2 regions of the Planococcus sp. VCh962 genome follow, and region 2 is predicted to be linked to the other one. Evidence: riboswitches for the same ligand, from Rfam matches in the RefSeq annotation. Region 2 holds a riboswitch; the other holds the start of a gene.
What was found. A riboswitch is a leader RNA that binds a small molecule or an ion and turns the genes downstream of it on or off. The one in region 2 is predicted to bind cobalamin.

Region 1 (12,101 bases), on a different contig from region 2:
TGGTGATGTCTGAAGACGAAGCTTTGAAACGCGGCTATCAGCCGAAAGCACGCGTCATCGCTCAAGCGGCAGTCGGCTGTTCCCCGGAAATCATGGGAATGGGGCCAGTCCATGCAACATTCAAGGCATTGAAGCAAGTAAATTTGAAGATTGAAGACATCGACATCATCGAACTGAACGAAGCGTTCGCTTCCCAGGCAGTCGCCTGCATCAACGAACTCGGTGCGGACCGCAGCCGGGTCAATCCGAATGGCGGCGCCATTGCGATGGGCCACCCAATCGGCGCGACAGGCGCGATCCTGTTGACGAAGCTGGTGCACGAACTGGAGCGCACCGGCAAGAAGTACGGCGTCGTAACACTGTGCATCGCCGGTGGCATGGGAATTGCATCGGTTGTAGAGAATCTGAGAGTTTAAAAGTGAAGCGCAGGATCTGCTGATTTTCAGCAGATCCTTTTTTGTTGTAAAGATATAGCTAGGGGACGAAATAGAGCTTGACGCAAGTAAAATTCGATTTGCTGCAAGTAAAGTGAATTTGCCGCAAGTAACCACGAGCTTGCTGCAAGTAAAGTCTCGTTTACCGCAAGTAAATTCGATTTGCTGCAAGTAACAGGCTCTTTTCCGCCAGTAAAGCTGAATCGCATGGATCAGAAATTAAAAAAGCAGGCCGCGAATCTTCAGCGGCCTGCTTCAAAATGATGAAGCCGATTTCATCAATTATTTCCATCTTCATCGGCTTCATTTTCATTTTCATCCGACTCGTTCTCGTTCTCGCCTGATTCGTTTTCATTTCCTTCATTTTCGTTTTCATTCACTTCGGATTCCATCTCGTTCTCTGCGTCGCCGCTGTTTCCTCCACATGCCGCTAGCATGCCTGCGGATAAAAAGACTGCTGCACCCAGCTTCCATCATTTATTCACTGTCATCCAGGTTCCTCCTCAGTAGTTAGCTGTCCCCTACTGATTATACCCGTCTATTTTTCGGGAAAACACCGATAGCCTATTGAGGACGCTGTCAATCAATTTCTCACAGCGTGCGATATCCTTGTCCTGCGGCGCCAATTCGATTTTCAAGGTAGCCGCCAGTTCCGTCTGCACATACAGCATGTCCCGGAAGCGGTCGACAGCCCCGCAGAACTCGGCGAAAAAGCTGTCGCCGGTACCAAAAACCGCTGTCACCAGTTCTTTACAGCCTAAGTTCTCAACAGTTTCAAACAACCTCCGCATTTCTTTCGGAATCTCACCGCTGCCCCAAGTGTATGTGCCAATCAAAACAGCATCGTAACGTGAGAGTCTAGAAAACGGAAAGCCTTTTACTGGCCAAAGCTCCACTTCCAGCCCCTTGGCAATGCAGATTTCCTGTAATATCTCCGCCACCGCTTTCGTATTCCCAGTGACAGATGCATAGACGATGGCAATCCGTGGCTCATAATTCGTCAAAGCCATTCGACTGCGACACTTTCGAATAGGTCCGGGATTTTTGCTCAAAAAAGTCCGATTTCGTGTCGTTCATCATGTCATCGCCGAACACCTGGATCCACGGCATCGGGTTGCTTTGTTCTGCATATAGATTATCAAGCCCCAGCTGGCGCAGCCGTTTATTGGCCAAGTATTCGACGTAACCTTCAAACTCGTCCAAATCGAGTCCTTGGATATCCGCCAGAATGTGATGCGCCCATTCTTTCTCCAGCTGCACTGCCTGATCGACTGCACGGTATACATACTGGATATTTTCTTCGGTATTCAACTCTGGATTTTCCGTCAGCATGATACGGATAAACTGGGAAATGAAATACGCATGCTGCATTTCATCACGCTGGATATAACTGATCATCGTGCTGGTCTTGAGCATCTTCTGCTGGCGCGCCAAGTGATAGAAAAAGGCAAAGCCGGCGTAGAAATAAATGCCTTCGAGATTGATCGAATTGACGCTTAAGCGGAATAAAGTCTGAGGTGTCGGGTTCTGGCGAAACGCTTCGTAAGCATCCAGAATCAATTCGTTGCGCTTCCGGACAATCGGATCGCTTTTCGCTTGATTGAAACGGGCGTTTTGTTCACTGATGGAAACGAGTGAACTCAGGATATACGAATACGATTCATTGTGAACCGCTTCCTGCTGTGAAATGACGGCGAAAATCGCCTTGAAGCTGGAATCGGTGACATAGTCCATGACCTGGCTCATCGTCGGTGTCTGCAGGCTGTCGAGCGATGCCAGCTGCGTGTTGATGCGCAGGAATACGTCACGCTCGATATCCGTCAAATGGTCCCATTGTTTAATGTCATCCTGCATATTGATTTCCTGGGCTTTCCAGAAGTTCGCCAGCAGCGTCTGGTACAAGTCATACATCTGTGGGTAAGCGATATCGTTCCAGTTTAATAAACCGGACGATTCCCCGTTGATGATGCCTGTAGATTTATTCGGCTGCTCGGGATTGAGCAGCTTGATTTTTTGTAACGGTGCGTGTATCGACATGATGATTCCTCCTTAGCTTTGGCATGCTTCGCATTCTTCGATTTCTGCCTGGGATGTGCTGCGCACGTAGTACGTCGTCTTCAGGCCTTGCTCCCATGCTTCGAAATGCAGCCCCAGCAATTCTTTCGCTTTGATGGTATGCGGCACATAGAAATTGAAGCTGACTGCCTGATCGATATGGCGCTGGCGGGCTGCGTTCTGGCGGATGCTCCAGTTCTGATCGAGCACGTGGCGGGCACGGCGGTAATAATCGTAAGTGTTGTGATCCAAATCCGGTGCCGTCACTTTGAACTTGAAATTTTTCTTTTCTTCGGCGTATTCAACAGCATAAAGCGGATCAATGCCGTCCGTCGAACCGCCGATTTTTGCTGTAGATGAATTTGGCGCTACCGCCATCATCCAGCCGTTGCGGACGCCGTTTTCCGTAATAGCGCTTTGCAGTTCACCCCAGCGTTCGCTGGTGTAACCCTTGCGTTCAAAATACTCGCCCGTCTCCCATTCCGACCCGGCAAATTCCCGGTAAGCGCCTTTTTCCTTGGAAATCTCCATCGAAGAGCGGATGGTATGGTAGGCAATTTCTTCGTACAATTTATCCGCGAACATGACAGCTTCCTCGGTTTCCCAATGGATGCCTTCAAGCGCAAGTAAGTGATGCCATCCGAAAGTTCCCAAACCAACTGCGCGGTATTTTTTATTCGTCGCGTCTGCCTGACCCACGGAAATGGTATTCAAATCAATGACATTATCCAGCATACGCATCTGAATCGGCACCAGGCGCTCTAGCACGTCCGCTTTCACCGCGCGCGGCAAGTTGATCGATGACAAGTTGCAGACGACAAAATCGCCCGGCTTGCGGATCATCACAAGGTTGCCATCTTCGTCGGTGTACTCTTTCATGATCGTTGTAGATGACATATTTTGCATAATTTCTGTGCACAAATTACTGCAGTAAATCGATGTGCGCCCTTTGCCGCGCAAGTGCTTGTTCGGGTTCTGGCGGTTCACTTCATCGCGGTAAAACATATACGGCGTGCCGGTCTCGAGCTGAGACACCATGATGCGCGCCATGATATCCATTGCCCGGTAGGTTTTCCTTGGCAGTAAAGAATTATTGACCGCTTCTTCGTATTTCTCCGCGAAATGCTTTACATCGGTTTCGTCATAGAAATCTTCCAGGCCCAGCGCAGTTCCCGCCTCGTCTTTCCACCCCATCATCTGTTTCACCTGATGCGGGCAGAACGTATGCCATTCACCGCTGCTGCGGCCGCTGTTGTCCGTTTCCTTCAGTTTTTCCATAAACAGATCCGGAATCGCTACGCCCGTGAAAATATCATGCGCTTTCCGGCGCTCGTCGCCGTTATTCGTTTTCAAATCCAAGAAACCGTTCATGATGTCTTTATGGAACACATCCAAGTAAATCGCTACGGCGCCTTGGCGTTGCCCGAGCTGATCGACGCTGACTGCTGTGTCGTTGACCAAACGGATCCACGGAATGACACCGGATGAATTGCCTTTGAACTTTTTGATGTCGGATCCGAGTGCCCGCACTTTGCCGTAATAGACGCCGATGCCGCCGCCGTCTTTGCTGAGGCGCGCGATGTCCCAGTTGTTCAAGTAAATGCCATCAAGCGAATCATCCACCGTATCGATAAAGCAGGACGACAACTGGCCGAAGCTCTTGCCGGCATTGGACAACGTAGGCGTCGCAACTGTCATATAAAGATTGCTCATGGCCCAATAAGCTTCTTTTACCAGTTCCAGCCGCTTGTCTTTTGGTTCGTTCTGCATCAAGGTCATCGCAATCACGAGGAAGCGCTCCTGCGGAAGCTCATACATATTCCCGTCATAATCCTTAGCCAAGTAACGGTCCGCCAGTAAAAACAAGCCGATGTAATTAAACAATAGATCGCGGTCCGCACGGATTTCATTGCCTAATACTTGGATTTCCTCTTTCGAGTAACTCTTTAATAAATCACCGGAATAAATACCGATGTCGCTTAGTTTTTGAACCAATTCGTAAAAATCGCCGTATTTGGATTCAGCCTGGAAGCCACGGCTTTTCGCCGCTTTTTCGTATAGCTCGTTTAAATAAAGTTCCGCCGCAACGAATGTCCAATCCGGTTCCGCCATGGATATGCGGTTGAGCGCATAAATTAGGGACTGCTCGCCTTTTGCTTGAATTTCCAGGTCTGCTACTTTTTCAAGTAAGGGTGCCGCATCAAGTTTGTAGACATCTCTCGCCCGCAGAATTGCTTTTGTCACGGCATCCTTTTCTGTGTGGATGATTGTATTCATATCAAACCAGCTCCTTTGCGTATTCGTTGATTTTCATGCGAAGTTGCTTGCGCTCTTGAGCGCCTTGGAACAGCTGCTTCTCATGTTCCGTTTCCGGCACTACCCCGGGCACCGGCGTCGGTTTTCCAGCATCGTCGACCGCCACCATCGTCAGGATAGCTGTTGTCGTCAAGGTTTTCTCCCCTGTTTCGATGCTTTGACATTCCGCTTTCACGTAAACTTCCATCGATGTACGGCCCGTGGAAATCACTACGCCTTCCAAAATCAAGATATTGCCGACCCGAACGGATGACAGGAAATTCACCGTGTCGATCGATGCGGTCACCACCGCTTTTCCGCTGTGTTTCATTGCGGTAATAGCCGCAATTTCATCGATATAGGCGAGCACCGTCCCTCCAAAAATCGTTCCCATATGATTGGTATCCGGCGGCAGCACCAATTTGGTCTGAATCGTCCGCGAACGGCTTGCTGTGATTTGCTGTGTCATCTCTATTCCTCCAGTCGGTATTTGGGCAAACAAAAAACCCATCTTCTCAGGCGAGAGGATGGGTCGGATAAACGTAAATAATCCAGTGGGAGCCGGCAAAAAAGCCGCTGCACCGCACGGAGTACCTTCGTTATACCTCCCAGCTCCCGGAGAAGGTCATTAACTTATAACGATGGCAGGTCTCCTGGCTCATGCTTCTTCCTACACTATGTCCTTCCCGTCCGTTGGACAGTGGATTGCCATAGTTCGTCAGCACTTACAGTTGCGGGTACAGCTCCGGTTTTCAGCGGATTCCCTATTAAGCCTTTTCAGGCACCATTATTATTGGCATTACTATATATGGTGTTGTTATGTATACAATTCACTAAATACTGTATTTATAAACTATAAACTAGATCTTTTTCTTTTACAAGCTAATAATTTATGCAAGAAATTTAAAGAAAGCCAGCAAGCACTTGCCTGCTGACTTCTTCTTTATTGCCAGGGAAAATCAATTTTTCTTCTGCACTCAATTTCTCTATCAAACTCTACAGATTCATGCATCATCTAAATTCTCTCTTTTTGGTTAAAACAATTTAAGCAGCTCAACGGTCCCCAGGTAAACAAAGACAATGACACAGGCTGTTAAAACGGTATTGGTGACCCAGCCGTTCTTGAATCCCGGGTCCACTCGTTTCGAATTGAGCAGAAGCATTAGGCTGATTGCTAGAAACGGCATGAACAAAGCGCCGAGCGCACCATATAAGATAACAAGAAGCACCGGCTGGCCGAAAAACAGCAGCAGCATCGGCGGGAATGTCAGCCATAGAAGATAAAAACGGTATGCCGGATCTTTCTTAGAAACCGGCTCATCAGAATCTGTCCCCTTTTTTCGCACCATCCGGACAAAGTCAGCAAACAGGTAAGGCACGCCGTTCCAAACACCCAATAAGGATGAAAATGCGGCAGACCAGGCGCCGATCAAGAACAGCCAGCGGGCAAAAGAACCAAATTGATCGCTATATAGACCGGATAACGCCACTAACCCTTCTTCTCCATTAATTTCAATGCCGGTACCGAATAAAAATTCTGCTCCGACGACCAGCAGAGATAAGGTGAAAATCGCTGTAATGATGTACCCGGTAGCGGAATCCACTCTCATCATTGGAATCCAAGCTTTGCCCACCCAATTCTTTTCACGGATCCAATAGCCGTATGACGCCATCGTAATCGTTCCGCCTACCCCGCCAAGCAGCCCTAAAACTAGCAGCAGCGAACTGCCGCCGGTCCGCGGCACAAAACCGCTCACGATATTTCCGATGTCCGGCAGAAGAATTACTGCTGAACCGACAACCGTGATAAACATGAGGCCGACCATGAGCGTCATCACTTTTTCAAAAAGTTCATAATGGCCGAACAGCACCAGTGCAAGACCGGCTAATCCATGAATGACTGCCCAAGCCCATAGGGGCATAATGGGAAACATCGTTACCATCATAATGGCACTCGTCGACATCGCAGCTGCCCCGTAACTGAATCCCCAAATGATGGAATAGACGCCGAAATAACCCGTTGCCCACTTTCCAAGCGAATGCCAGCCTTCCAGGATGGTCTTTCCTGTAGCCAGCTGCCAGCGTCCCATGCCTTCTGTGAAGTAAAACTTGAACAATGAACCGAGCAGAATAGCCCATCCGAGCGTCATGCCAAAAGCCGCCCCAGCGACAAGAGCCGCAATTAAATCACCAGTCCCCACTCCCGTTGCAGCGGTTACAAATCCCGGTCCGACCATTTTGGCTTTCTCTTTTAACGTACGCGGTACAACAGGTACTGATTTTTCAGTGCTTTGAACTGTAGACATTCAAAAACCTCCCTGTGCGCTCTAGTCTTCGACAAGCTCCGATGCAATACGTGAAAACTGCCATAAATAGACCATTCACTTAGCTGTTAAAATTCATTATAAAGCAATTTTCATATTAATTTAAAGAATTTTCAAAATTTTAATTAAAAGGAAAAACACATACTCTTTCAGCACTCCGTTGCAAAATCTTCTATCCTCATAAATAAAAACCCAATCTTCACAAGAAGATTGGGTTTTGTCCATATGCTCTTAAAGATAAACTACATAGATCAATGCTGCAAGAACGATCCGGTAAATCGCAAAAGGCACCAATTTGATTTTATCGATCAGCTTCAAGAAGAACTTAACTACCACTAGCGCTACAAAAAATGCACTGACAAAACCGACAGCAAAGAACGGCAAAGCGTCCATCGTGAAATATTGCCAGTTTTTAATCAGCGACAACCCACTGGCGCCAAGCATGATCGGCACAGCCATGATGAACGTAAAATCAGCGGCAGAGTGGTGGCTCATTCTCAGCAAAACACCTCCGGAAATTGTAGAACCGGAACGCGAGAATCCAGGCCAGAGGCCAAGACATTGGAAAAGGCCCATGCCTAATGCTTGCTTGTACGTCATCTGGTCAACCGTTTCGGTATGATGAGGTTTCTTTTTCGTGACAAAATCTGCAATCAACATAAGAATCGCTCCAATAACGAGTCCGATCACGACCGTTTCTACCGAAAATAGATACTCATCTATGTAATCTTCAAACAATAAGCCAAGCACGCCTGCAGGAATTAACCCGACAATCACTTTTGTTAAACTAAGGCGCTGTTTTTTCCCGGCTGTCGCTTTTCTATTCAGTCCAAGTAAATCTTTAAATCGATCTTTAAAAACGATGACTACCGCTAAAATCGATCCTAATTGAATGACTACTTTAAACGTATTTGCTACCGGCTCTGTGTACAGCTCTTTTGATTTCAGCCAAATGTCATCGACGATGATCATATGGCCCGTTGAAGAAACCGGTGCAAATTCTGTCAGCCCTTCAACAATCCCTAATATCATTGCAACAACTAATTCCCATAACTGCATGTTCTTTTCTCCTTTAAAATTAAATAATTAATGTTGATCATAAGCAGTGAAATCAGGCGCCCGGCGAAAAATTGCCGAAAAAATTTGGAAGCCTCACAGCTTCCAAACCGGATCTCCTTTTTTCACCTTAAAACATTGTTCTTATCACAAGGCGGCATCAAGGATGACGTAAGGTTGGACATTGTAGTCATTTGGACAAGTTCCAGTCAATCTCAGAGAGGTCCTGAGCAAATTTATAATAGCGCTGATTGTATCCAGCACATTGTACTTCAAGGCTTCTTTTCTCTGCGAAGCCGCAGCACAAGAGGTTCCTCTATTCGCTGTCGACTTATTGGAATGATGCTGTGCCTGCACTTTTAATTGCCATAAACTGCTTGCCTGTTTAATCATACACCTTTTTTAACGCATTTACACCGCACAATCCTAAAATATCCATCTCTTAAAACTGTTTTGAACGAAAGAAATAAGTGCTATTTGAAAATATTAAATTTCTGAATCATTTTACTTTAATTTAGTTAAAATCAAATGTTTTTAATGCAACTCGATTATGATATGATAATAAATTGTGATTTTGATATATTTTTACTTCTCAAATTCAATAAACTAATCTTATTTAAGGATTAAGAAAAATGGAGATGCACTATGAAACAACAGACAGGCTATTCTTTTCACTACGGTTGGGTAATCATCGCGCTTGCCGCGCTATCCCAGTTTTTTTCAGGTCCCGGACAAACATATTCCAACGCGATTTTTATCGATTATTATATAAGCGAATTCGGCTGGAGCCGTTCAACGGTTTCCGCTGTTTACTCCTCCGCAACATTGGCTGCGGGGTTTTTGCTGTTTTTTATCGGCCGGCTGATTGACAGAAACGGTTCGAGAAAAATGGCGGTCATCGTATCTCTTGCACTTGCTGTTGCTTGTTTTTTCAATAGTTTTGTCACGAGTCTCGTCATGCTGTTTATCGGCTTCTTTTTCATCCGGCTGCTCGGCCAAGGGTCGATGGGCCTTATTTCAAGCTCGCTCATCCCTCAGTGGTTTGTTAAAAAAAGAGGACGGGCCATCAGCATTGCAGCAATTGGCGGGTTGGTCAGTTCAGCGGCTTTTCCGTTATTGAATGTTTGGCTCATTGATGCTTTCGGCTGGCGCGCTTCATGGATTATTCTTGGAGTGATCATTGTCGTCTGCTTCACGCCTCTTGCTTTCTTCCTCATCCAAAATTCCCCGGAAGACATGGGTTTGCTGCCGGATAACGGCAGTTCGGCAAAAGGCGGAAAAAATAGTACACCGATTGCGGAAATCAGTTGGACCGTAAAAGAAGCTTCAAAAACAAAAGCATTCTGGCTGCTTCTTGTCTGTGCCGTGATTCCCGGAATCGTCAATTCCGGCCTGACATTCCATTTAGTCTCGATTTTCTCCGAAAAATCCCTGTCGCTTGGAGCGGCAGCAAGTGTGCTGAGTCTAACCGCGCTCATCGGCCTTCCGGTGACGTTTTTGACTGGCATCCTTCTCGAAAAGATCAAAGTACAATACATGCTCGCAGTGGTATTTGTCGGAGAAATTGCGTCACTCTTGCTGCTGCAAAACACTTCTGCCCTTTCCGCTGCGATTGTCTTTGGCATCATTTGGGGAGTCAGCATGGGAATCGAGCGGATTGTCATGGCAGTTGTATGGCCCAATTATTTCGGCCGCAAGCATATCGGCAGCATCAGCGGCATTTCAATCGCAATGATCGTTACCGGTTCTGCACTGGGACCGATGCCGCTCGCTATTGCGTTCGATCAGTTCGGCGGTTATACCGGAGTGCTTTGGGGCATCATGCTCTTTCCCGTGCTTGGAATGCTGGCCGCTTTAGCGGCCAGCCCACCAGTAAAACAAGCCGGCCAAGAACAGCCGGAAAAATTGGATATCCCTGAACAAGCTGCACCTTTACTTTTGAAGTAAAGGTGTTTTTTTACCTCAACTCCTCAATTCCTCAGGAACGGCTGATTGAAGCCATAATGGGCAAACGCGGAATCAAGTACGGAATAGCAGTCTTCTGCAATTTCCAAAGTTTCTTTCAGCACTTCTTTAAGCTTTGCCACTGAATAGAGCGGATGCTCAGTACCAAGTTGACGAAGCAGGAGCCCGATTTGTTCCGGCCCAATCGGCAACCGTTTTAAAATTCTTCAAATATCAATTTCCTTTCCTTTCACACAAAAACCGTTCGACACCCGGATATTTTTCACCAAGGCTTGCAACGGCAAAACCGGTTTTGCGATAGAATTCTACCGCCTCCTGATCTGTCTCGGCAACTATGACATCGGGTGAATGTTTGTCGAAGACCTCTTGGATCATGCGGCTGCCGATTCGTTTTCCTCTTGCATGCGGCATAACCGCTATGTGCTTGATTTCAATCTGTTTTCTTTCTTTGAATTCAATGCCCAAACATCCGGTAAGTTGCCCATCCAATTTAATACTATACAATTTTCGGTTAGCTGCCTTTATATACTCACCGTACTCTGGCTCTACTTTTTCTAGGGAAGTCGCATAGCCCAATAATTCTTTTATTTCCCGGGAAATAAAAGGAGAAACCAATTCTTTTAAAACCAGCTCTTTTTGAGATAGTTTGCTAAGCCACTCCAGCAAATCCATGGCCATTTCGTCGGTAAACTGATGATTTACATCTTCATATAAGTTAAGCTGCACATTTTGGATTCCACTTTTATTCGAAAGGTATTGATAATAATGCATTTGTGCTTCCAAAGGAATGGTCTGATCGGCTTTTCCGTGAAGGAGCAGGACCGGTGCAGTAGGGGCCTCCTGTAGGAGCGGATCATATTTTCCCCATAACTGCTCTTCTGCAGGCGATAGCGCTGGCCGAAAATCTCTGTTCCGAAAAATCTTCTCTGTCAGCAAAAAAGCGCCCGAGGCGTTAATGCTCGCTAATCCGCCCAACTGCCGATGCTGTGCCATAATGCCCGCAGCGATAAAGCCGCCCATCGAACTGCCGCAGACAATCGCCTGAGATGCAGGAATTCCAGCCCCTTTCCTGAATTCATCAAACTCTTCGATGCTTTCGAAGATGGTTTTCCAAAAATATTGTTGCACAAGCTCTTGCCGGAAAGGGTTCTCCAAAGGATTTCGCGTGTCGTGGTAAACCAGCTCCGGGACAATCGCTACATATCCTTCATCAGTTAAGGTTTTTGCAAAATCTAAGTAACTTTCAGCGGTAGTCCCCCAGCCGTGATAGAAAAACACAGCTAAGCCGGTTTCTTTTTTCACTAAAGGTTCCGCTATATAATAGGCAAAGCGCCCTTTTTTAATTTTCTTCATAAGTTGTCTCCTTAATAGTCTGCAATCAGCAGGAAGCGCTTGGAGTTGGTTCGAATCCCTTTTTCGGTCCGGTTATTTTCAATGAATAAATTGAAAACTGCCAGATCGTTTTCCTTTTCTCCAAAGCCGGGAATGATTGGCGTATGGGTTAAAAGAAAAATCAAGTCTTCCGGCGTTTGAAAGTATTCAGCCGCATTGTAATCAAAAGCCTCGACTTTAGAGAATCCGGCTGCCTCCAGCTCTTTTATGTAGCGCTCTTTCATCGTTCCATCCGCTTCACCAAAACATTGCCCGCGCCCGAATGCCTGCTTTAAGTTCAGCTTATCGCCTTCGCTGACTTGCTGAGTCAAAAAAAGGCCTCCTTTTTTTAAAACTTTAGCGATTTGGTTGGAATCAAACGAACAATGCCTGCTTGATACCATGTCAAAAAAGCCTTCCGGAAACTGGAGATTCTGCGCTGGCTGTTGGAAAAAGCGGACATTTGAAGCAAATGACTTTTCCTGATTGGAATGTGCTGTCCGAATCATTTCCTGTGAATTGTCGATACCGATAATCAAAGAAAAAGAAGATGCGATATCCAAAACTTTTTCTCCTCCTCCAGTGCCAATATCGAGAAGAA
Region 2 (12,101 bases):
GCGCGCTTTTGATCTTCTGTGCGGCCTTCGAGCATTTTGACAGTTACGTATGGCATAATAGTTACAGCTCCTTTTTTTAAGATACAACAATCATATCAGAACGGGAGGAAGGTACACATGGCAAATGAAGAAAAACCAAAACAAAAAGTTGGATTCACCATTATAAAGAATGATCCGACAGATGGCCACAAAGGCTATGGCATCGGATCACTGTCCTTGGAAAACGTATCTCCGCTTTTTATTGACATAGAAGAAGGTGAAGCATTCATTGACATTGGTGCAATGCATGCGCGCAGTGAAGTGGAACGCGGCATTAAATTCACCGTAAACCGGGAAGACTCAGCCGGCGGCAAACCATATTGGCTGGTGTGGATCACCATTGATTTCAATCCGGAAGGCCCTTATTATGCCGGGGTAACGGCATGCGAAATGGTGGTTAACCGTGAAAAACGGCGCGGCTATAAGATTTTGGCTGATCATGTCAATTTAATGGACAAGTCAATGAAACGAAAAATCATCGTTGATCATATGGATGAAACATCCAAACGGGTTCTGGCAGAGTACTTGAAAAAACACAATCCCGAAATGTGGGAGCGCAGCATGGAACAGCTTCGTCAAGACCTGAATTCATAAAATACTAGAGATTTGTACGAAATGTGACATTTGGAAATGCTTCCGACATGCGGTTGAAGTTGGCCAAAAAAGGAAGTAAACTAGTATTACAGCTTTTAAATAGAAAGCTAGGACACCTGATTTGCGGGCAAGTGCCGTGAGCCATTGCGAGAAAGAGAAACTTCAATCAGTGGAGGTTCCCACCTCCAACTGATTGTTAGTTGATCCGATCGGACATTTACGGTCAGTGCCCCACTTGGAAAAGTGGGGTCATACTGACCGTTAAAGTGTGAGAAAACCCAAGCCCAATGCCTCATGTCTCTTTCTCCGCGCTATCAGGATAAATAGGTTTTCTGTGAAGGGAAAGATTCCCTGTACAGAAAACCTTTTTATTTGCGGCATATTAAGAACTGCAGCGGGTAAAGAGGATTATGAAAAGAGAAACTCAATCAGGGAGATTTTTCCTCCCTGATTGATAGTTGAACCAATCGGGCTTATACGGCCAGTGGTCTGGCGTTCGGAAAAGCGGAAGCCATACTGGCCGTTAAAGCGCGATAAAGAGAAACTCAATCAGGGAGGTTTTTCTCCCTGATTGTTAGTTGAACCAATCGGGCTTTTAGGGCCAGTGGCCTTACGTTTGGAAAAGCGGAAGCCATACTGGCCGTTAAAGCGCGAAAAAAATATTGCACTTTCATTAAAAAGAATTATACTTTTTTAAGTAGTTTTAAAATGACGGGAAAAGGAGTTTGATTATAGATGGCAGGATTTTGGTATACAGAAAAACAAACCGAGAACTTCGGGATTACGATGAAAATCAATAAAACGCTTCACACCGAGCAAACGGATTTCCAATACTTGGAGATGGCAGAAACAGCTGAATGGGGCAATATGCTTTTCCTTGATGGCATGGTCATGACGTCTGAGAAAGACGAGTTCGTTTATCACGAAATGGTGGCGCACGTTCCATTGTTTACTCATCCTAATCCAGAGAACGTTCTGGTTGTTGGCGGTGGAGACGGCGGAGTAATCCGTGAAGTGCTCAAGCACCCTTCTGTTAAAAAAGCGACACTTGTCGATATTGACGGCAAAGTGATCGAGTACTCGAAAAAATTCTTGCCTTCAATCGCATCAGGTCTTGAAGATTCACGTGTTGAAGTGATTGTCGGAGACGGCTTTATGCATATTGCTGAATCTGAAAACAAATACGATGTGATCATGGTGGATTCAACGGAACCGGTCGGCCCGGCAGTGAACTTGTTCACTAAAGGTTTTTACGCAGGGATTTCACGTGCGCTGAAAGAAGACGGCATTTTTGTCGCACAATCGGACAACCCATGGTTCAAAGCGGATTTGATCGAGCAAGTTCAAAAAGATGTGAAGGAAATCTTCCCGATCACAAAATTGTACTTGGCGAACATCCCGACTTACCCAAGCGGTCTATGGGCATTCACAATCGGTTCGAAAAAATACAATCCATTGGAAGTGCCAGCTGAGCGTTTCCATGACATCGAAACAAAGTATTATACAAAAGAATTGCATAATGCGGCATTCGTATTGCCGAAATTCGTGAAAGATTTGGCAGGCGAATAAACGATGAGATTTGACGAGACATATTCAGGCAAAGTTTTCATCAAAAGCCATCCGAATTATGAAGAATCCAAAGCAGTGCTGTATGGCATGCCGATGGACTGGACGGTAAGTTACCGCCCGGGTTCACGTTTCGGCCCAAACAAAATCCGTGAAGTATCCATCGGCTTGGAAGAGTACAGCCCGTATCTGGACCGGGAGCTCGATGATGTGAAATTCTTCGATGCCGGAGACATTCCATTGCCGTTCGGCAATCCGGAAAAATCCCTGCTTGAAATTGAAACCTATGTCCATACTCTTTTGGCAGACGGTAAAATTCCGATCGGCATGGGCGGCGAGCACTTGGTGTCATTGCCGGTCATGAGAGCAGTGGCAAGCAAATACGACGATTTGGCGATCATCCATTTTGACGCGCACACGGACCTTCGTGAAAACTACGAGGGTGAAGAATATTCGCATTCTACACCGATCCGCAAAATCGCAGACCATATCGGGCCGACAAACGTCTATTCATTTGGCATCCGTTCCGGCATGAAAGAAGAATTTGAATGGGCAAAAGAGCAAGGCATGCACATTTCAAAATTCGAAGTGCTGGAGCCGCTGAAAGAAGTATTACCGACTCTTGTGGGACGTCCGGTATATGTCACGATCGACATTGATGTATTGGACCCGGCGCATGCGCCAGGAACTGGCACAGTTGACGCTGGTGGTATCACTTCACGTGAACTGCTCGCATCCATCCACGCAATCGCTGCATCAGATATCAACGTTGTCGGTTTCGACCTTGTTGAAGTGTCTCCCGTCTACGACCATTCAGATCAGACTGCCAATACGGCAAGCAAACTGATCCGTGAAATGATTTTGGGCTGGGTGAAATAAGAAAAGTGGAGGTGGCTGTCCAGTCCTGACAAGCTTAAGGCAGAACATGTAGGGAATCTTGATTTCCGAAATGGGCTGACTTAAGACCTCGAGAACCTAGCCGCCGAAACTGAACAATAAGAAAAGTCAAAGCCGGTCTGGATTTTCCAGACCGGCTTTGACTTTTGTGCTGTAAATCATTTGAAACAGGCCGAATGATCATAGAACTCCGTTGAGTGATCATAGAGAGGTCGTGAGTGATCATAGAACCCCGTCGAATGATCATAGGGACAATAAAACTGATCATAGAACTACGAAAAGTGATCATAGCACCTCAAAAATAGAATCTCTGAATTAAAACCGGTAAGATAATAGAGAATCATTATCTGGAAGAGGTGCTGACAATGGAATTATACAAATGGACGGGCCATCGGGACCAGGGCGTCGCAATTCTGGCAGCTATGGCAAATGCGCGGCTGGTGTATTTAGTCGACGGCGAGGAATCGGTGTTGCTTTATGAATCAGAGGGCGGAGCGCCTTTGCAGGGATTTGAAGCGTACCAGGTGCTAAATGCTGTCGGTGACATCAACGACGGCTATTATGCAGTATTCAACAATATTCCGGTAACGGATGAAGGCCGTGAGCTATTTGAATCGCGTTTCCAAAATAGAGCGGGCATGGTCGAGAAAGAACCCGGTTTTGCGGCTATACGTGTATTGCGCCCTGTCAATTCGGATACCTATATCATCCTGACTATTTGGAAAGACGAGAAGTCGTTTACGGACTGGCAGCAATCGCAGGCATACGGCCAGGCTCATGCGAAGCGGGGAACGTCAGAAGGAATCGATAAAAAGCCGAATATTTTCCCTCGACCTTCTTTTGTCAAAACGTATATCAAATGACAAGCAGTTCTTGAAAACCACTCATATGGGTGGTTTTTTGAATAGCCAAATTTCAATTCCAGCAGATCCAAGCATAAAATGAAACTTAAATTGAAATGGGACCTTGAATCGGGCTATAATAAAAAGGCTATTGCTATTACATAAAGGAGGCGGCGGAATGCAAAAAACTGTGAAAATAAAACTCACGACAATTATCCGTCAGCCAGACGTAGCAGAACAGCTGCTGGAGTTGTGGTCACACGGCACGCTGACAATAAAAAACGATCGACGCTACTTGCAGTATGAGGAGCAGGTGGAAGAGCTGCTGATCCGGACTACAGTGAAGCTCAGCGAAAACGAAGCAGTGATTATGAGAAGCGGCGGCCTGCAGATGCGGCTACCGTTTTTATTACATAAAGAACAAACAGGGAATTTAACAAATGAGCAAGGCACTTTTATGCTGACGACTAAAGCCCACGAGCTGACAGTCAGCGATACACGCTTTAAAGTCCGTTACGATCTGGCGATGGGCTCTGCCCACGTCGGGGAATATGAAATGGAAATCCAATTTATGGAGGGTCAAAAATGAATGCAGTAGAAAAAGTACAGCACGCCATTAAACTGGCAATCAGTGAAGCGGTTCAAAAAGCGGAATTGACGCCTGAACCAGTCGAAGTTTACCTGGAATCACCAAAAGACAAAGCGAACGGCGATTATGCCACAAACATTGCGATGCAATTGGCGCGTGTAGCAAAAAAAGCGCCGCGTGTGATTGCGGAAGCGATTGTCGGGAATCTTGACAAGGACACGGCGAATATCGAAAAAGTGGATATTGCCGGCCCAGGTTTTATTAACATCACAATCAAAAAAGATTATCTGCAAGATGTAGTGAAGACGGTCCTGGAGCAAAAAGAAGACTACGGCCGCACAAATTCAGGCGGAGGCGAGCGTATTCAAGTTGAGTTCGTATCTGCCAATCCGACAGGTGACCTTCACCTTGGGCACGCCCGCGGTTCATCGGTCGGCGACTCACTTTGCAACGTACTGGATGTTGCGGGTTACGATGTATCACGTGAATACTATATCAACGATGCCGGCAACCAAATCAATAATTTGGCACTGTCTATCGAAGCGCGTTATTTTGAAGCACTTGGCGAATCGCTGAACATGCCGGAAGACGGCTACCGTGGCCAGGATATCAAAGACATCGCTGAAGATCTTGTCAAAGAGCATGGTGATAAATTTGTCCATATGACCAAAGAAGAACGTTTTGAAGCGTTCCGCAAACATGGCTTGAAAGTGGAACTGGCGAAGCTGCAGAAAGACTTGGCTGATTTCCGCGTTGAGTTTGATGAGTGGTTCTCCGAAACTTCTTTATACGAAAAAGGCGAAATTGAAATTGCATTGAACAAGCTTCGTGAGAACGGCCATATTTACGAAGAAGATGGTGCAACTTGGTTCCGTTCAACGACATTCGGCGATGACAAAGACCGCGTATTGATTAAGAACGACGGTTCGTTTACGTATTTGCTGCCGGATATCGCTTATCATGAAGACAAATTGTCGCGCGGTTTTGATAAGCTCATCAACATCTGGGGAGCTGACCACCACGGTTATATCCCGCGCATGAAAGCGGCAATTGAAGCGCTTGGCTATGACCGCGATACACTTGAAGTGAGCATCATCCAAATGGTACAGCTGTACAAAGACGGCGAAAAGATGAAAATGAGCAAACGTACCGGTAAAGCCGTAACAATGCGTGAACTAGTTGAATTGGTTGGCTTGGATGCAGTGCGGTATTTCTTCGCTATGCGATCAGGCGATTCACATATGGACTTTGACCTGGATCTTGCCGTATCGCAGTCCAATGAAAACCCGGTCTATTATTCCCAATATGCCCACGCGCGCATCTGCTCGATTCTGCGTCAAGCGGAAGAGTTAGGATTCTTTGCATCTACAGATAATTTGGATCTCTTGGCTTCGGAAAAAGAAATCGATGTCCTGAAAAAAATCGGGGACTTCCCGCAAGTGGTGGCAGATGCAGCAAAACTGCGTGCACCGCATCGCGTGACTACTTATATTCAGGAATTGGCGGCACACTTCCACAGCTTCTATAATGCCAATAAAGTATTGGACACTTCCAACGCGGAATTGACAGCTGCGCGCCTGGCATTGATTACCGCTGTCAAAACGACTCTTGCAAATGCGTTGAAATTGGTCGGCGTATCTGCTCCTGACAAAATGTAAGAGACACTGAAAGAATTTTGTGTATAATTAACTTATTAAGAAACTTAATAATTCAATCATAAAGGTGCTTATGTCTAAGAACATGAGTTAAAAGGGAAGCCGGTTCGATTCCGGCGCGGTCCCGCCACTGTAAGTGAGAGCAATCTGCCAAATGCCACTGAAGCAACGCTTTGGGAAGGTGCAGTACGCCATGATCACAAGCCAGGAGACCTGCCTTTATGAGAACGCCCACTAAGCCTGCGAGGACCGGCTGGATGCACACGCTTTTTTATGTCGTCCTTTCAATCTCCCGCAGTGTCTGCGGGAGATTTTTATATTATAAAAGGGGATGTCGAGATGAAGAAGTATTGGAAGTTTGGAGCAAGTGCAGGAGTGGCAGCGATGCTGCTGGCAGGGTGCGGCGGACAAGAAGCACCAGCAGGAGAAACGGCAGAAACACAGGTAGAACCGCCGAAAGAAGTGGCAGAAACTGAATTTCCAGTAACGATGATGGATGCAGTAGGTGAAGAAGTTGTAATCGAAGAAGAACCGAAAGCGATCGTTTCCATGGTGCCATCAAATACAGAAATTGCTTATGAACTTGGCTTGGGAGAAAAGATGGTCGGAGTATCCGATTTTGATAATTACCCGGAAGAAGCAGCAACTGTCGAGAAAATCGGCGGCCAGGAATTCAATGTTGAAAAAATCATCAGCTTGCAGCCGGATTTGGTATTAGCCCATGAATCAGGTGTGGGTGTCGGTGAAGCAGGGCTTCAGCAATTGCGTGATGCCGGCATTAAAGTATACGTTGTCCAGGAAGCCCAAAGTTTTGATGAAGTATATGAAACCATGACGGTTATCGGGCAAGCGACCGGTGCAATGCAAGAAGCGGATGCACTCGTTTCTGAAATGGAAGCACAAGTAGATGAAATCGAAGAACAAGCGAGCAAAATCGAAGAACCCAAAAAAGTATTTGTTGAAGTTGGCAGCGATCCGGAGATCTACACTACCGGCAGCGGAACATTTATGGATGAAATGCTGGACATCATCAACGCTGAAAATGCAGCGGGTAACCTTGAAGGATGGGTCAGCATGGACCCGGAAGCGATTGTCGAAGCCAATCCCGATGTGATCGTGTCGACAGAAGGTGCTTACGTGCCGGATGCTGTTGAAAAAATCAAAGCACGCAGTGGCTTCGCTGAAGTGACAGCAGTAAAAGACAATGCAGTTTACAATGTCGATTCGGATAAAGTCACCCGTTCCGGCCCGCGGCTGACAGAAGGTTTGATGGAACTGGCACAAGCTGTTTATCCTGAGGTTTTCAGTGAGTAAAAACAGCCTGGCCTATATTGTCTCTTTCATTCTTTTGGGAGGGGCTGTATTGCTGGGGGTAACGGTCGGCACGGTTTCCATTTCGCCGGAAGTGCTGTGGAATCCCGAGTCGGATGAAACAGCTGCCAATATTTTATGGAATATCCGGATGCCGCGTGTGGTTCTGGCAGGCCTGGTCGGTGCAGCACTGGCAATTGCCGGTGCAGCATTTCAAGGCCTGCTTAAAAACCCATTAGCCGATCCTTACACTTTAGGAGTGTCATCCGGTGCCTCAGTCGGCGCTGTGATGACGCTCTTTTTCGGCATTTCAGTCCCGTTTTTAGGGAATTACACTTTGCCGGTGATGAGCATGCTGGGCGCATTGTTGACGATGTTCGCAGTGATGGGATTTGCTAAATTGGTCGACCGGTCCATGAAAATGGAAACAGTCATTTTAACAGGGATCATTTTCAGTTCATTTCTCGGTTCGGTCATTTCCTTAATGATAGCGTTGACCGGGGAAGAGCTTCGCCAAATCATCGGCTGGCTTCTTGGCAGTGTATCCATGCGGGGCTGGCCTTACGTCCAGATGGCCTTGCCGTTTATCCTCATCGGCTCCTTCTTGCTATGGCTGAACCGGCGTGAATTGAATGCCATGCTGTTCGGGGAAGAGCGGGCACAGCATTTGGGAGTAGACGTGAAAAAAAGGAAAATGATGATTCTCATCAGTGGATCGATTCTGACCGGAGCGGCTGTGGCCGTGTCTGGAACAATCGGCTTTGTTGGCTTGGTCGTGCCGCATATGACGCGGCTGGTATGGGGATCGGATCATCGGCATGTCCTGCCGCTTTCTTTTATCAATGGCGCTGCGCTGTTGATCATTTGTGACTTGGTATCACGGACGATCATTTCACCGACGGAACTCCCTATTGGAGTAATTACCGCATTTATCGGAGCACCGGTTTTTGCGTTCATCTTTTTCCGCCAACGGAAAGGAGTGGCTTGATATGTTGAAAATAACAGGATTGATTGGTGGATACGGAGAGAAGAATATCGTCAATGACGTTTCTTTCCAAGTTTCAAAAGGTTCGATGCTTGGTATTTTGGGGCCGAACGGCAGCGGGAAATCCACCATGATGAAATTAATCAGCGGGGTGCTGCCTTTAAAGAGCGGAAAGATTGAAATTGAAGAAAAGTCGATCACAGATTTTGGGGCTAAGGAACTGGCCAGACAAATGGCCGTTTTGCCTCAGCTTCATGCGCATGCATTTGCCCATACGGTCCGTGAAACGATTTCGCTTGGAAGATACCCGCATCAAAGCGGCTGGTTTTCTTCCTGGTCTGAAGAAGATGAAGCGGCTGTGACAGAAGCCATGCGCTTGATGAATATCACCCATTATGAAAATACACAAATCGACCGTTTATCAGGGGGAGAGCAGCAGCGTGTTTTCGTGGCCCAAGCATTGGCCCAAAATGCGAAAATCCTGTTGCTCGATGAACCGACCAATCATTTGGACATCAACCATCAAAAAGAACTGCTGGATACCATAAAAAAACAAGCGATTGAAAAAGAATTGACCATTGTATCGATTTTCCATGACATCAATATTGCGTCCATGTATTGCGATCAATTATTACTATTGGACCATGGCAAGATTGTTCGCATGGGGGAGCCGCATGAAGTGGTACGGGAACAGGATATTGAAGCCGTCTACCAGACGCGGGTCAGCAACCACCCGCATCCGGAGCTTCCAAAACCGCAAGTTACGCTCCTTCCAGGAGTAAAACGGCGGACAGAAGAATGGGCCATCCGCGCCGAAGACTTCGCAGTTTCGCCGAATATGGTGCTTTACCAAAGTGAAGTTCCTCTGAAAACCGTATCTTCAGCGGTAATCAATGCAGGAGCCGGCTGGTTCCGGACTTTCATCAATCGCCATGTGGACATGAATTATAATATCGACGACAGTTTGATGGAAATGACGGAATTTATTGAAGGATTGGGTTTTAAACCTACCGATACTGTCGGAATGATGACTGCTGTACAAACCCAGGATGCTATCGTGAAGGAGTATGAAGCTTCTTTCGGTTCCGTTGTTATTGCAGTGACTGCAGGAATTGGTAATGCAGTGGATGTCTCGAAGGCACTTGAGCGTGCCGTGCAAGTTGGAACGATCAATACGTGGATCATGGTCAATGGCAAATTATCGGATGAAGCTTTTATCCAAGCGATGATTACCGCTACGGAAGCCAAAACAAAAGCGCTTCATCTTGAAGGTGTAATGGATCCGCTGACCAATACATTGGCGACAGGAACTTCGACTGACAGCTGTTTGGTCGCTGCTACACAGCGGGGAGAGTTTTTGCCATACGGCGGTCCGATCACCGAGCTTGGCAAGTTGATCGGAGCAGGGGTGTTTGAATGTACCGTGGAAGCAATCGGCTTATACCGTGAGGCGAAAAAGGCATGATCAGCCACATTTTTGCTATTGGACTGGCTCTCATAATCGACCGGATCGTCGGAGATCCTCATGGCTGGCCACATCCGGTCCGGTGGCTGGGAACCTTGATATCAAAGCTGACAACCAAATGGAACCATCCGCCGAATGCTTTTCGCAACGGTTTTTTCCTCATCATAGCCACTGCTGCGGCAGCTTTCGGAACGGCTTATCTATTGGTGGCGGGAGCATATGCCGTTCACTGGAGTATGGGCTTTCTCATCGAAACGCTTTTAATCGCTTCTGGCCTTGCACAAAAAAGTTTGCGTGACGCGGCAGAAGACGTATACCAGCCGCTGATTCAGAAGGATTGGAGCGGGGCCAGGGAAAAGCTTTCCTGGATTGTCGGGCGAGACACCGCCCATTTGAATGAAAGTGAAATTACCCGCGGCGTTGTCGAAACCGTGTCAGAAAATACGAGCGACGGCATTACGGCACCGATGTTCTGGGCATTTCTGCTGGGTGCACCCGGGTTATGGCTGTATAAAGCAGTCAATACTTGCGACTCGATGGTGGGTTATAAAAATGAGGAGTTTGCGCAGTTTGGCTATGCCTCGGCCCGCTTGGATGATGCCTTGAATTTTATTCCGAGCCGCCTTACCGGAGCATTGATTCTATTGGCTACCGAAAATAAACGAAATCTTACGATGCGTCAGCGTTTTGCGGAGTGGGCACGGGATGCCGTTAAGCACCCGAGCCCGAACAGCGGCTGGCTGGAAGCGGCAACTGCCGTCCAGCTGGGCATAGAACTCGGCGGCGTCAATACATACAAAGGAGTCCGTTCGGACCGCGCCCGTATGGGAACGCCCATTTACAAACTGGAAGCGAAGCATATTAAAGAAGCCGTGTCGCATATGCATATCGCCACGATTTGGTTTTATATTCTCTTTGCAATAGGAGTGATGATCATTGAATTTGCCTGACCATGGCGCGAACCCGAAACTTTTATATAGACAACTGGGAATGGAAGCGCCTGAACGGATTCTCGATTTCAGCGAGAACGTTCATCCTTTTGGACCGCCAGAATTTATTGAAGCCACCTGGAACTATTTGCAGGAATTGATTAAATATTATCCGGACCCTGATGGAGAGCCGTTCCGAAGCGCAGCGGCAAAATTCCACGGTGTTGAACCGGATCATGTCATTGCGGGAAACGGGGCAGCGGAAATTTTCACTTGGCTGGCCCGCCGTTACCGCGGCAGGCGGGTGTTATTGATTGAACCGGCTTTTTCTGAATACCGCAAAACGCTTGAGGCAGAAGGAGCGGAAGTGGTTGCTGTCCAATTAACGGAGGAAAGCGGCTGGCGCCTGCAGCTGGATGAATTGGTGCCGGCGTTAAAAGGATGTGCTGCTGTTTATATCTGCAATCCGCATAACCCGACAGGACTTTTACTGGAACGGGATGTGCTGGTATCCATCGCTGAAGAATGCAGGAATGCAGGCTGTGAACTGGTCTTGGATGAAGCATTCATTGATTTCGCGGGAGAGGAATTTTCGCTGACTCCGCTGCAGAAAACTTTGCCTCATGTCATTATTGTCCGGTCGATGACCAAGATATATGCCATTCCAGGCCTCCGGCTGGGTTATGCCATCGGTGAACCGGAAGTTTTGAAACAGTTGAAACGAGGCGCAGCCCATTGGAATGTCAATGCGCTTTCGGCTCAAATTGGAGCCCGGTGCTTGGAACAGCAAGCTTACCGGGTGCGTGTAATGGAAGCAGCAGGAATCGAGCGGAAGTCAATGATGCGTTTTTTGGAAGAGAAAGGCTGCGCGGTGACAGACTCCGCTGTGAATTTTCTGTCGTTCCGGCTGCCGGCAGATAAAGCACCGGATTTATTTTTCAATGAAATGTTGAGAAAAGGGATCGTGCTTCGGCACACTAAATCATTCAAAGGGATGGATGGGAACTGGTTCCGCATCGGCATGAAATCAGCTGTCCAAATGCAGGAACTGCGGGAGGCGATCACACAATGGCTGCGGGACAATTGATATTTGTCAGTGGCGGTGTACGGAGCGGAAAAAGCGCTTGGGCAGAAAAATTCATCTATAAAACCGACGCCAATAATAAAATTTACCTGGCGAGCGGACAGGCGTTTGATACGGAAATGGAAGAGCGGATTCAGCGCCACCG

Region 1: it holds a riboswitch for cobalamin, as region 2 does, so the genes downstream of both, AC3AQ9_RS12130 (acyl-CoA thioesterase) here and AC3AQ9_RS08755 (ABC transporter substrate-binding protein) in region 2, are expected to answer to the same signal.

The regions. Positions count from the first base shown of each region.
Region 1 covers NZ_JBYLHS010000003.1:172,996-185,096, reverse strand. The annotation lists gene AC3AQ9_RS12155 (thiolase family protein) at 1-416, shown strand, start outside; gene AC3AQ9_RS12150 (hypothetical protein) at 577-810, opposite strand; gene AC3AQ9_RS12145 (flavodoxin domain-containing protein) at 956-1,444, opposite strand; gene AC3AQ9_RS12140 (ribonucleotide-diphosphate reductase subunit beta) at 1,425-2,471, opposite strand; gene AC3AQ9_RS12135 (ribonucleoside-diphosphate reductase subunit alpha) at 2,484-4,766, opposite strand; gene AC3AQ9_RS12130 (acyl-CoA thioesterase) at 4,768-5,253, opposite strand; cobalamin riboswitch at 5,411-5,588, opposite strand; gene AC3AQ9_RS12125 (Nramp family divalent metal transporter) at 5,819-7,090, opposite strand; gene AC3AQ9_RS12120 (undecaprenyl-diphosphate phosphatase) at 7,340-8,167, opposite strand; gene AC3AQ9_RS12115 (MFS transporter) at 8,810-10,111, shown strand; gene AC3AQ9_RS12110 (hypothetical protein) at 10,135-10,320, opposite strand; gene AC3AQ9_RS12105 (GNAT family N-acetyltransferase) at 10,343-11,482, opposite strand; gene AC3AQ9_RS12100 (class I SAM-dependent methyltransferase) at 11,494-12,101, opposite strand, start outside.
Region 2 covers NZ_JBYLHS010000002.1:280,078-292,178, reverse strand. The annotation lists gene thmT (2-hydroxymuconate tautomerase) at 1-56, opposite strand, end outside; gene AC3AQ9_RS08785 (YwhD family protein) at 118-633, shown strand; gene speE (spermidine synthase) at 1,369-2,202, shown strand; gene speB (agmatinase) at 2,206-3,078, shown strand; gene AC3AQ9_RS08770 (antibiotic biosynthesis monooxygenase family protein) at 3,462-3,959, shown strand; gene AC3AQ9_RS08765 (YwiB family protein) at 4,117-4,527, shown strand; gene argS (arginine--tRNA ligase) at 4,524-6,185, shown strand; cobalamin riboswitch at 6,231-6,417, shown strand; gene AC3AQ9_RS08755 (ABC transporter substrate-binding protein) at 6,522-7,496, shown strand; gene AC3AQ9_RS08750 (FecCD family ABC transporter permease) at 7,504-8,481, shown strand; gene AC3AQ9_RS08745 (adenosylcobinamide amidohydrolase) at 8,483-9,943, shown strand; gene cbiB (adenosylcobinamide-phosphate synthase CbiB) at 9,940-10,893, shown strand; gene cobD (threonine-phosphate decarboxylase CobD) at 10,880-11,959, shown strand; gene AC3AQ9_RS08730 (bifunctional adenosylcobinamide kinase/adenosylcobinamide-phosphate guanylyltransferase) at 11,941-12,101, shown strand, end outside.